Regions from separate parts of the Rhizobium sp. PP-F2F-G48 genome, predicted to be linked through region 2. Evidence: predicted binding sites of a transcription regulator. Region 2 holds the regulator's gene; the other holds the start of a gene.
The links. The regulator LexA, encoded in region 2, represses DNA repair genes until DNA is damaged. The targets are predictions, from matches to a motif close to TGTTCNNNNTGTGTTCNG.

Region 1: a site for LexA is predicted at 2,117-2,134, ahead of C8J36_RS17005 (ATP-dependent helicase). Genes of this name have one in related genera too.

The regions. Positions count from the first base shown of each region.
Region 1 is NZ_SLVH01000007.1:210,303-215,879, reverse strand. Features, by position in the region: gene C8J36_RS17005 (ATP-dependent helicase) at 1-2,056, opposite strand, end outside; gene C8J36_RS17000 (RbsD/FucU domain-containing protein) at 2,205-2,645, opposite strand; gene ugpC (sn-glycerol-3-phosphate ABC transporter ATP-binding protein UgpC) at 2,914-3,975, shown strand; gene C8J36_RS16990 (sugar ABC transporter substrate-binding protein) at 4,058-5,577, shown strand, end outside.
Region 2 is NZ_SLVH01000001.1:995,570-1,001,146, forward strand. Features, by position in the region: gene uvrA (excinuclease ABC subunit UvrA) at 1-2,468, opposite strand, end outside; gene C8J36_RS04510 (single-stranded DNA-binding protein) at 2,765-3,298, shown strand; gene lexA (transcriptional repressor LexA) at 3,559-4,275, shown strand; gene C8J36_RS04520 (hypothetical protein) at 4,586-4,891, shown strand; gene C8J36_RS04525 (hypothetical protein) at 5,161-5,481, opposite strand.

The sequences.
Region 1 (5,577 bases), on a different contig from region 2:
GGGCGGCAACGTCGATGCGGATCTCGCGCGCACTGCGTTCCGAAGCGGACGCCGATACCAGCGGCCATGTCGCCTGTTCGAAGAACTGCAGAAGGGTTGCCGGAATAAAGCGGGTCCGCGCGGCATAGACATGCCGGTCGCCCTGCGGATTTTGCCCATGGGTAAAGAAGCGCTGCGGCGTGATCAGCGAAAGACTGTCTTTCGCCCGCGTCATTCCGACATAGAGAAGACGCCGCTCTTCCTCGATTTCCTGCGTGGTCCCGGTTCCAAGATCGGACGGGATGCAGCCATCCACCACGTTCAGCATGAAGACGGAGCGCCATTCCTGTCCCTTGGCGGAATGAATGGTGGAAAGAATGAGATAGTCTTCGTCCAGCAGCGGCACGCCGGCCTGGTCGCTGGTCGCATCCGGCGGATCGAGCGTCAGCTCGGTCAGAAAGCGCTCGCGCGAGCCGTAGCCGCCCGCGATCTGCTCCAGTTGCAGCAAGTCCGCCTTACGGGTCTCCGCATCCTCGTGAAGACGGTCGAGATGCGGCTCGTACCAGATCCGCGCGAGCCCGATATCCGCCGGCCAGCCCGGTCCGGATTTCCGCAGGCTCTCCAGCATGGTGACGAAGGGGCTCCAGTCGTCGCCGGTGCGGGGCGGCGCGGGGATTTCGGCAAGGGCTGCGAGCGGTTCGGGATCCGCCGCGATGGCATCGAGAATCTTGCCTGCCGTCTGCGGCCCCACGCCCGGCAGCATCTGCAGCAGGCGAAAGCCGGCCACGCGGTCCCGCGGGTTCTGGGCAAACCGCAGTACGGCCAGCATGTCCTTCACATGCGCACTGTCGAGGAATTTCAGACCCCCGAATTTGACGAAGGGTATGTTGCGCCGCGTCAGCTCCACTTCGAGGGGCCCGCTGTGATGGGACGACCGGAACAGCACGGCCTGCTGCTTCAGCGTCATGCCGGTCTCGCGATTGGCGAGAATCTGCTCGACGATGAAGGCGGCCTGGTCGGTCTCGTCCTTGACCGTCACCAGCTTCGGTCGCTCGGCCGACTGGCGCTCCGTCCACAGGTTCTTGGTGAAGCGCTCGCGCGCAAGATCGATGACGCCATTGGCTGCGGCGAGAATGGTCTGCGTCGAGCGGTAATTGCGGTCGAGCGTGATCACGTCGGCCGCCGGGCTGAAGGCGCCGGGGAAATCGAGGATATTGCGAACGGTGGCCGCCCGGAATGCGTAGATGGACTGCGCATCGTCGCCGACCACGGTCAGACCCCGGCCGCCGGGCTTCAGCGCCATCAGCACCGAGGCCTGCAACCGGTTCGTATCCTGGTACTCGTCGACCATGACATGGTCGAACCGCTCGCCGATATCCAGGGCAAGGTCGGGGTCGGAGACCATTTGCGCCCAGTAGAGCAGGAGATCGTCGTAATCGAGCACGTTCTGCGCTTGTTTCGCCGCGACATAGGCAGAAAACAGGCTCTTCAACTGCGCCTCCCATCCCGCGACCCAAGGGAAATGCAGACGCAGAACCTCGGCAAGCGGCGCCTGCGAATTCACGACGCGGGAATAGATCGACAGGCAGGTGCCCTTCGTCGGGAACCGGCTTTCCGTCTTGGAGAAACCGAGTTCGTGACGCACCAGGTTCATCAGGTCGGCGCTGTCCTCGCGATCGTGAATGGTGAAGTCGATGTCGAGGCCGATCTGCTCCGCATAGATCCGCAGGAGCCGCGCACCGATCCCGTGAAAAGTACCGGACCAGGCCAGCGCATCGATGAGAACGCCGGCATTGGCCCCGAGCACCTTGCGGCAGATGCGCTCGACCCGCCGCGCCATCTCCGAGGCGGCACGGCGGGAAAACGTCAAGAGAAGAATGCGCCGCGGATCGGCGCCGTGAACGATGAGATGAGCGACACGATGCGCGAGCGTGTTGGTCTTGCCCGATCCGGCACCGGCAATGATCAGGAGCGGCCCGGCGACCGTGTCGGAGGAGGCATCACCCGAAACGATGCCGTGTTCGACGGCCTGGCGTTGCCGCTCGTTCAACGTATCCAGATAGGCTACCGCCACCATGCCGTCTTCCCCGTCCTGCCGACCGCCCAGCCTCGCACAGAATCGGCACGCGAAGGCTTTCGGAACAAATAACGAACATATCAGCCGGGGAAAAGCTTGAACAGGGCCTCGGGGGAAGACCGGTGTGTCCTCCCGAGTGCGGCCAGCTTCAGATCACGCCCTTCTTGAAGATGAAGCAGCCATAGGGGCCGGGATCGGAGGTCCGCACGATCACGAAAGATCGCTTGGCCGCCGCGTAGAACGCGAAGCGCTCCAGCGCCTCCATCGGGATGGCTCGGCCCTGCGACGCATCCACCACGTCCTGCATGGCATCGAAGATCGGCATGCGCGCCTCGGGATCGCCGACGACCTGCATGCGGCTGACCGGCCGTTCGACGAAGGTATCGAGCGGGAACAGCGTCAGAATGGCGCGCGCGGCCTCCGTCAATCCGCAACCGGAGAGGTCCAGCAGGCGGCCGTAAGTCGTGTGGGCTGCAATGGTGGCCGCGGGGTGATTGATGTCGCACAAGACGAGATCGTCGCCATGGCCCATCCGCATCATCGCGTGCATGAGATCCGCGTGGATCACCGGATCGATTCCCTTGAGCATGCCGTCTCCTCCTTCACTCTCACTTCACGATGCTACTATAATTTGTGATGTATCCAAGTCTCTTTCTTCTCAACCGTGCCGAAATGAGGCTCCGACGGTCCTCTCCGTGCTCTCGCGGTCGGAATGGACCCCCCATACAACAAACCTCAACGCATCTGGCGAATAGCAATTTACAACAATGTTATTGTGTGTGAAGTTGCTGACGAACGGCGTCGATGGCGCCGGGGCTGTGAGGGAGTGCACAGCGTAAGTGGGTAGGAGGCCCCCTTTGGCGTCGATGAACATTGAAAACGTCGGTAAGGCCTATGGCAGCCTTGCCGTGATCCATGGCGTGTCCGTGGAGATTCCGGACGGCGAGTTCGTGGTCCTCGTCGGGCCGTCCGGCTGCGGAAAATCCACCTTGCTGCGCATGGTGGCCGGCCTCGAGCCGATTTCCTCGGGCGACATCCGCATCGACGGCAAGGTCGTCAACGACCTGCCGCCGAAGGACCGCGATATCGCCATGGTGTTTCAGAGCTATGCGCTCTATCCGCACAAGACCGTGGCCGACAATATGGGCTTTGCCCTGAAGATGCGCGGCGACGACAAGGCGACGATCGAGGCGCGCGTGCGCAAGGCCGCCGAGATCCTCGATCTCGTTCCCTACCTTGCGCGCTACCCGCGCCAGCTCTCCGGCGGCCAGCGGCAGCGCGTCGCGATGGGGCGGGCGATCGTGCGCGATCCCAAGGTCTTCCTGTTCGACGAACCGCTCTCCAACCTCGATGCCAAGCTGCGCGTGCAGATGCGTGCCGAGATCAAGGAACTGCAGCGGCGCCTCGCAACGACGATGATCTACGTGACGCACGACCAGGTGGAAGCCATGACGATGGCCGACCGGATCGTGGTGTTGCGCGACGGCCGCGTCGAGCAGATCGGCTCGCCGCTCGACCTCTACGACCGCCCGGCCAATGTCTTCGTTGCCGGCTTCATCGGCTCGCCCTCGATGAACCTCATCAAGGGCCGCATCCGTGCCGGCGCAGCCCCGAGCTTCGAGACGGACGACGGCATCGTCCTGCCTCTGACCACGGCCCCTGCAGGCTCCGACGGGCAGCCCGCTTACTACGGCATCCGGCCCGAGCACTTTTCGCTCGGCGGATCTGTGGAAGCCAGGATTTCGGTGATCGAATCCACGGGCTCGGAAACGCAGGTCTTCGCCCGGCTCGGGCAGCAGAAGATCATCGGTGTGTTTCGCGACCGGGTGGCCGGCGACACCGATCAGATCATCACGATGACGCCGAACCCCGCTCTGGTGCACCTGTTCGACGGTGCGTCCGGGCTGCGGCTCGGCTGATTGCGATAGACCGGCGCGCCTGGGCGGGGTGCCGGCATGCCACGCGATGTGGCGCAGATGTTTCACATGGGAGGAGACCATAATGAAAGTCAGTGACTTTGAACGAATGATGGCAATCGGCCTCAGCCGGCGCGCCATTCTGAAGACGGGCGCGAGCCTTGGGGCCGTCGCCGCGGCCAGCACGATGCTCGACGGGCTCGGCGGCTTCAACGCCGCCTTCGCACAGGACGCCTCGTTCCGCAGCCAGCTGCTGCAGATCCCGGGCGTCGGCAAGGGTTCGCCGACAGATGCCGACTGGCAGAAGGTCGGTGAAATGTGCCTGGAGGCGACGAAGAAGAGCGTGAAGCAGGGCGAATTTGCCGGCGTCGAGCTCTCTTTCATGGGTCTCAACAACCAGAACCTTCACAACGTCCTCTTCCGCGGCTTCCTCAAGCCCTGGGAGGATTACACCGGCGCGAAGATCACCTGGATCGACCTTGCACAGGCCGACTATAATCCGCGCCTGCAGCAGGCGATCGCCACCGGCACCGTCGATTTCGATCTCCTGGAGATGGGAGCACCGTTCGAGGGCGACGTCTGCGGCAAGGGCCTCGCCTCCGAGATGCCGGACTGGGTCAAGGCCCAGATCGACATGGACGACTATGTCGACTACCTCAAGGCGCCGGTCGGCACCTGGGACGGCAAGACCTACCGGATCTCGGTGGATGGCGACTGCCACAACTTCAACTACCGCACCGACTATTTCAGCGATGCCGACCTGGCGAAGGCCTGGAAGGACGAGGGACACGAGGGCGAGTGGGGCGTGCCGAAGACCTGGCAGAAGGTCCAGGAGGTCACCAAGTTCCTCAAGGGCAAGACCGTCGGCGGCATGGAAGCCGTCGGTTACCTCGATGCGCCGAAGGCGTGGGGCGGCTTCGGCTTCTACTTCCTCGGCAGCCGCGCGACGGCCTATGCCAAGCATCCCGACGACAAGGCCTGGTTGTTCGACGTCGATACGATGAAGCCGCGCATCAACAACCCCGCCTGGGTTCGCGCCATCCAGGACGTCATCGACGCCCTGCCGTCGGAAGCGGGCGACCAGTTGAACGCCGATCCGGGCACGACCGCTTTCCAGCAGTTCCTTGCCGGCACGGGCTCCATGGTCTCCTGGTGGGGCGATGTGGGTGCAAGCGCGCGCACGAGCGACAGCTCGGTCGTCGGTGACACGATCGGCTTCGACATCCTGCCGGGCTCGGACGACGTCTACAACGCCAAGACCGGCCAATGGGACAAGCTCGCCAGCGGCCCGAACCATGCGCCGAACATGGCCTATCTCGGCTGGGGCGTCTATGTCATGGCCCGCGTCGATAGCGACGAGAAGAAGAAGAAGGCGGCCTGGAGTGCGGCAGCCCATCTCGGCGGCAAGGACCTCGCCCTCTGGACGGCGGCCTATCCCTCGGGCTTCCAGTGCTACCGCAAGAGCCAGTTCGACATCAAGGAATGGGTCTCGGCCGGCTACGACGAGGCGTTCATCACGAGCTACCTCGCCTCGCAGTCGAACTCCTACAACCATCCGAACGCCGCGATCGAACCGCGCATTCCCGGCATCTTCCAGTATTACAG
Region 2 (5,577 bases):
GCTGCAAAGAACTCGACGCCTTCCTCGACCGTCATGTCCAGTACGTCCGCGATCGACTTGCCCTTGAAGGTCACATCCAGGGTTTCGCGATTGTAGCGTTTCCCATGGCAGACATCGCAGGTGACGTAGACATCCGGGAGGAAGTGCATCTCGATCTTGATGACGCCATCCCCCTGACAGGCCTCGCAGCGACCGCCCTTCACATTGAACGAGAAGCGTCCGGGCTGGTAGCCCCGGGCCTTTGCCTCCGGCAGCCCCGAAAACCAATCCCGGATGGGCGTAAAGGCGCCGGTATAAGTGGCAGGGTTCGAGCGCGGCGTCCGGCCGATCGGCGACTGGTCGATATCGATGACCTTGTCGATATGTTCGAACCCGTCGATGCGGTCGTGATCGGCCGGAATTTCGCGCGCGCCCATCACCCGTCGCGCCGCCGATTTGTAGAGCGTTTCGATGAGAAAGGTGGACTTGCCGCCACCGGAGACGCCCGTCACGGCGGTGAAGACCCCGAGCGGGATGGACGCCGTGACATTCTTCAGATTGTTGCCGCGGGCACCGACGACGGTCAGTTCCTTTTTCTTCTTCGGCTTGCGCCGCTCGGCAGGCACCGAGACAGAAAGGTCGCCCGAGAGATATTTGCCTGTCAGAGAAGTAGGGTGATCGATGATCTCCTGCGGCGTGCCGGAAGCCACGACCTGGCCGCCATGAATGCCGGCAGCCGGACCGATATCGACAACATAGTCGGCCGTCAGAATCGCGTCTTCGTCGTGCTCGACCACGATGACGGTATTTCCAATGTCGCGCAGATGCCGCAGCGTATCGAGAAGGCGCGCATTGTCACGCTGATGCAGGCCGATCGACGGCTCGTCCAGCACGTAGAGCACGCCCGTCAGGCCCGATCCGATCTGCGAGGCGAGCCGGATGCGCTGGCTTTCGCCGCCCGACAAGGTACCGGAATTTCGCGAAAGACTGAGGTAATCCAGCCCGACATCGTTCAGGAAGCGCAGGCGATCGCGAATCTCCTTCAGGATCCGAACGGCAATCTCGTTCTGCTTCTCCGTTAGGCGGGCGGGCAGATCCTCGAACCAATCCCGCGCGACGCGGATCGACATGTTCGTCACCTCGCCGATTTGAAGCCGGTCGATCTTGACGGCCAGCGCCTCGGGCTTCAGCCGGAAACCTTTGCAGGCCGGGCAGGGGGCTGCCGACATGTAACGCTCGATCTCCTCGCGCGCCCAGGCCGATTCGGTTTCTTTCCAGCGCCGTTCGAGGTTGGGGACGATCCCTTCGAACGTCTTCGTGGTGTTGTACGAGCGTGCGCCATCCGCATACTGGAACACGATCTTTTCGTCCGTCCCGCGCAGGATCGCCTTTTTCGCAGCATCCGACAGATCCGCCCAGGTGCTGCTCAGCTTGAAGCCGAACGCCTTGCCGAGCGCTTCCAGCGTTTGATTGTAGTAAGGCGACGACGATTTGGCCCAGGGGGCGATCGCCCCGTTTTTCAGGGTCCGATCGTGTTCCGGAACGATGAGGGCCTCGTCGATCTTCTGCTGACTGCCGAGGCCGTCGCAGGTGGAGCAGGCACCGAACGGATTGTTGAAGGAAAACAGCCGCGGTTCGATCTCGGAAATCGTGAAGCCGGAGACGGGGCAGGCGAATTTCTCCGAAAACAGCACCCGCTCATGCGTCTCGTTGAGCGATTTGTTCGCGGAGCCGCCGGCCGAGGTCTCCTTCTCGGGCAGAGGCTTGTCGGCAAATTCGGCTATCGCAAGACCATCGGCCAGCCTGAGCGATGTTTCCAGACTGTCGGCCAGCCGCGCAGCAATATCGCCGCGCACGACCAGGCGATCGACCACCACATCGATATCGTGCTTGTATTTCTTGTCGAGCGCGGGGACATCGGCGATCTCGTAGAACTGGCCATCGACCTTGACGCGCTGAAAGCCCTTTTTCATCAGCTCCGCGAGTTCTTTCTTGTACTCGCCCTTACGGCCCCGGATCATCGGCGCGAGGATGTACAGGCGAGCGCCTTCCTCCATCGCAAGGATACGGTCAACCATCTGGCTCACCGTCTGGCTCTCGATTGGCAGCCCGGTCGCCGGCGAATAGGGGACACCGACGCGCGCGAAAAGAAGGCGCATATAGTCGTAGATCTCCGTCACCGTTCCCACGGTCGAGCGGGGGTTCTTCGACGTCGTCTTCTGTTCGATCGAAATTGCGGGCGAAAGACCTTCGATCAGGTCCACATCCGGCTTCTGCATCATCTCCAGAAACTGGCGCGCATAGGCCGACAGGCTCTCGACGTAGCGCCTCTGCCCTTCCGCATAGATCGTGTCGAAGGCGAGCGACGATTTTCCCGACCCGGAAAGGCCGGTCATCACGATCAGTTTGTTGCGCGGGAGATCGAGGTCGATACCCTTGAGATTGTGCTCCCGCGCACCGCGGATCGAGATGGTCTTGAATTCGCTCATGGTCAAACGCTCTGTATGGGGACGAAGCCCTTACTTAAGATCAATACTTCATATGTCGACCCGGCCTCGGGCGAAACCGCAATTCGAACGTCCCGGTCCGGGCAGGCTCGTTGAGCATCGGAAGCCCGGCGCGTGCATGGTTGACAGGATCATAACGAAGAATTAGAACAAATAAAGAACAAATTTGCAAACTGTTGTGGATTGCCGCGGGTCGAGGGCGAAAAGCCAGATCCAACAGCGTAGGCTTTGCGCACATTGCGGGACGTTGGGCCGCTTTCAGGAGACAGGACAAAGAGATGGCTGGTAGCGTAAACAAGGTGATCCTCATCGGAAATGTCGGGGCGGACCCGGAAATCCGGCGGACGCAGGACGGAAAGCCGATCGCGAACCTGCGCATCGCCACGTCCGAAAGCTGGCGCGACCGAAATTCGGGCGAGCGACGCGAGAAGACCGAGTGGCATACGGTCGTCGTTTTCAACGAGGGCCTGTGCAAGGTCGTCGAACAATATGTGAAGAAGGGCGCCAAGCTTTATCTCGAAGGCGCCTTGCAGACACGCAAATGGCAGGACAAGGACGGCAACGACCGCTATTCCACCGAAGTGGTGCTTCAGGGCTTCAATTCGACGCTGACCATGCTGGATGGCCGTGACGGCGGCGGCGGTAGTGGTGGTGGAAACCGTGGGAGTTCGGATTACGGCGGGGGCAGCGGACCGAACTATGGCGACGATTTCGATCGTCCGGCCCAGTCGTCCGGCGGTCGTTCGGGCGGCAGCACCGGCGGGGCGAGCGGTGGCTTCTCGCGCGATCTGGATGACGACATTCCGTTCTGATTCCGTCTTGGACACCGAGTGTCAAATAGCCTTTTCGCCGTTGCGAGCCTGCTTGCGACGGCGTTTCTTATTGCCGGAGCGATGAACGCTGATCTCAAGGTCTGTCCTTTCGGAAAGGACCTCGCCGCAAGCAACGCATCTGAACGAATTCGCCTTTTCGTCGATGAACGGTTCACTTCGGCGGAATGGCACTTGCAGAACACATGAGGAACATATAACACTGTTCTTGCTTTGTTTCGTGACTTTGGAGTCGTTTGATCATGCTGACCCGCAAGCAACAGGAATTGTTGATTTTCATTCATGAGCGCATGAAGGAATCGGGTGTTCCGCCATCGTTCGACGAGATGAAGGATGCTCTGGAACTGGCCTCCAAGTCCGGCATCCATCGGCTGATCACGGCGCTCGAAGAGCGTGGCTTTATCCGGCGCTTGCCAAACAGGGCGCGGGCGCTCGAGGTGATCAAGCTGCCGGACGCCTATCTCGCGTCGACACCGCCGAAGCGGGGGTTTTCACCGAGCGTCATTCAGGGAAGTCGCCCGTCCTCTGTCCCGGAAACACCGGCGAAGGCTGCCATTGGCGTCGGAAACGATAACAGCGTCTCCGTTCCTGTCATGGGTCGGATTGCTGCCGGCGTGCCGATTTCCGCTATCCAGAACAACACGCATGACATTGCCGTTCCCGCTTTCATGCTCGGCAGTGGCGAGCATTATGCGTTGGAAGTTCGGGGGGACTCGATGATCGAAGCGGGCATTCTCGATGGCGATACCGTCATCATCCGGAGTGCGAACAGCGCCAGCCCGGGCGAGATCGTCGTGGCCTTGGTCGATGACGAAGAGGCGACCTTGAAACGCTTCCGCCGCAAGGGAGCCTCTGTCGCTCTGGAGGCGGCCAACCCGGCCTATGAGACGCGGATTTTCGGACCGGACCGGGTCAAGGTTCAGGGAAAGCTTGTCGGCTTGATCCGCCACTACCAGTAAAAAGGATATGGTTTCCGGCGAGGGGTGGCCGATTGGAGGCGTCGGTCTCCAGGGCAAGCATCGGTTTTCCTCGTCCTGAATTCCTCGTCCTGTCCGCTTCGATAGTGACCTCGCGCCGTGCATTTCATCAATGCGCGGTTTGCTTGTTTCTCATGGTGCGGCCTTCTTTCTGTTGCTTTCGTTCGACAAGGATGGAGGCGGGGATTGCTATTCTCGAAACCGTTGGGGAGGCGAAGAGGATACGAGAAGCGGATGCAGGCACTCGGCTCGCGAGATCCAGCGGCACGCGTTTTTCAGAGAAATCTGCACGATGGAGAAGCAGACGGAACTGCTTGCGGACATCGGCGTTAACCGGCCGAACACTGCGGAGACCGAGATGCCGGGAACATTGGAAAGTTTTGAAGTCCTGGTCTTCGACGATCGCGAAGGCGAGATTTCGCTATCCGATCGACCATTGAGCATCAAGACCGCCGATGAAGCCCGCGCTTTGGCCAGTCGTCTTGCACGCGGACATGCGGGCACGGCAGTCGTCTCAAGGCGGGGCAACACAGCGATTGGCGAAGCCGGCCCAGCCCTCGTTCTTGAGCAGCATGGTCGGATCGGCGATTTCGACTGAAGATCGCTGATAAAGGATCGCTGGCAATGGCGCCGTACCATCTCTTTTCAAGCGCAGACCGTGCGCAAAGGATCACGCTATGAGAATGATTTTCGTCGGGATGCTAGCATCCGTCCTTAGTATCCTCGTGATCAAGTACGCCAACAACGATCTCGGCAATGGCGTTCCCATGACGACAGTTGGAGCAGCCAGCTCACTCTAAAGCCCAACGTCTGTCTGGCTGCTTCCACTATTGTTGATTCCGGCATCTTTCGGCACAACGGCGTCCGCTATTCGTGAATGGTATAGGATCCCATCTCGCACAGGTTTTGCTTGTCTTCAGTCGTCGCCAAGTCTGACCCCTCCTCGAACTCGAACCGCATGTCGTAGTCGCAAACGTCGCGTCCGTCCGCGATCGTCAGTTCGATCGTCTCGCCAGGACTGAGCACCTGCTCTCCGAAGACGTCCCTCTCCCAGTCGCTGACGCCGACGGGTGACGTGTAGAATCGCGTGAGAACCGATTGCGTACCGTTCTTCAGCGTGAAGACAAGATCTTCCGCTTGCGCGGGGTTTGACAAGAAGGTGGCGCTCACCAAGAGGGCGCCTGCCATGCAGTTTTTTGTGATCATGTCGTTCAGTCTCCTCCCCAGGAAATTCGATTGCGTCCGTTCGAGTACGCTAATCGAAGAATAGCGAAGGCCTCATCA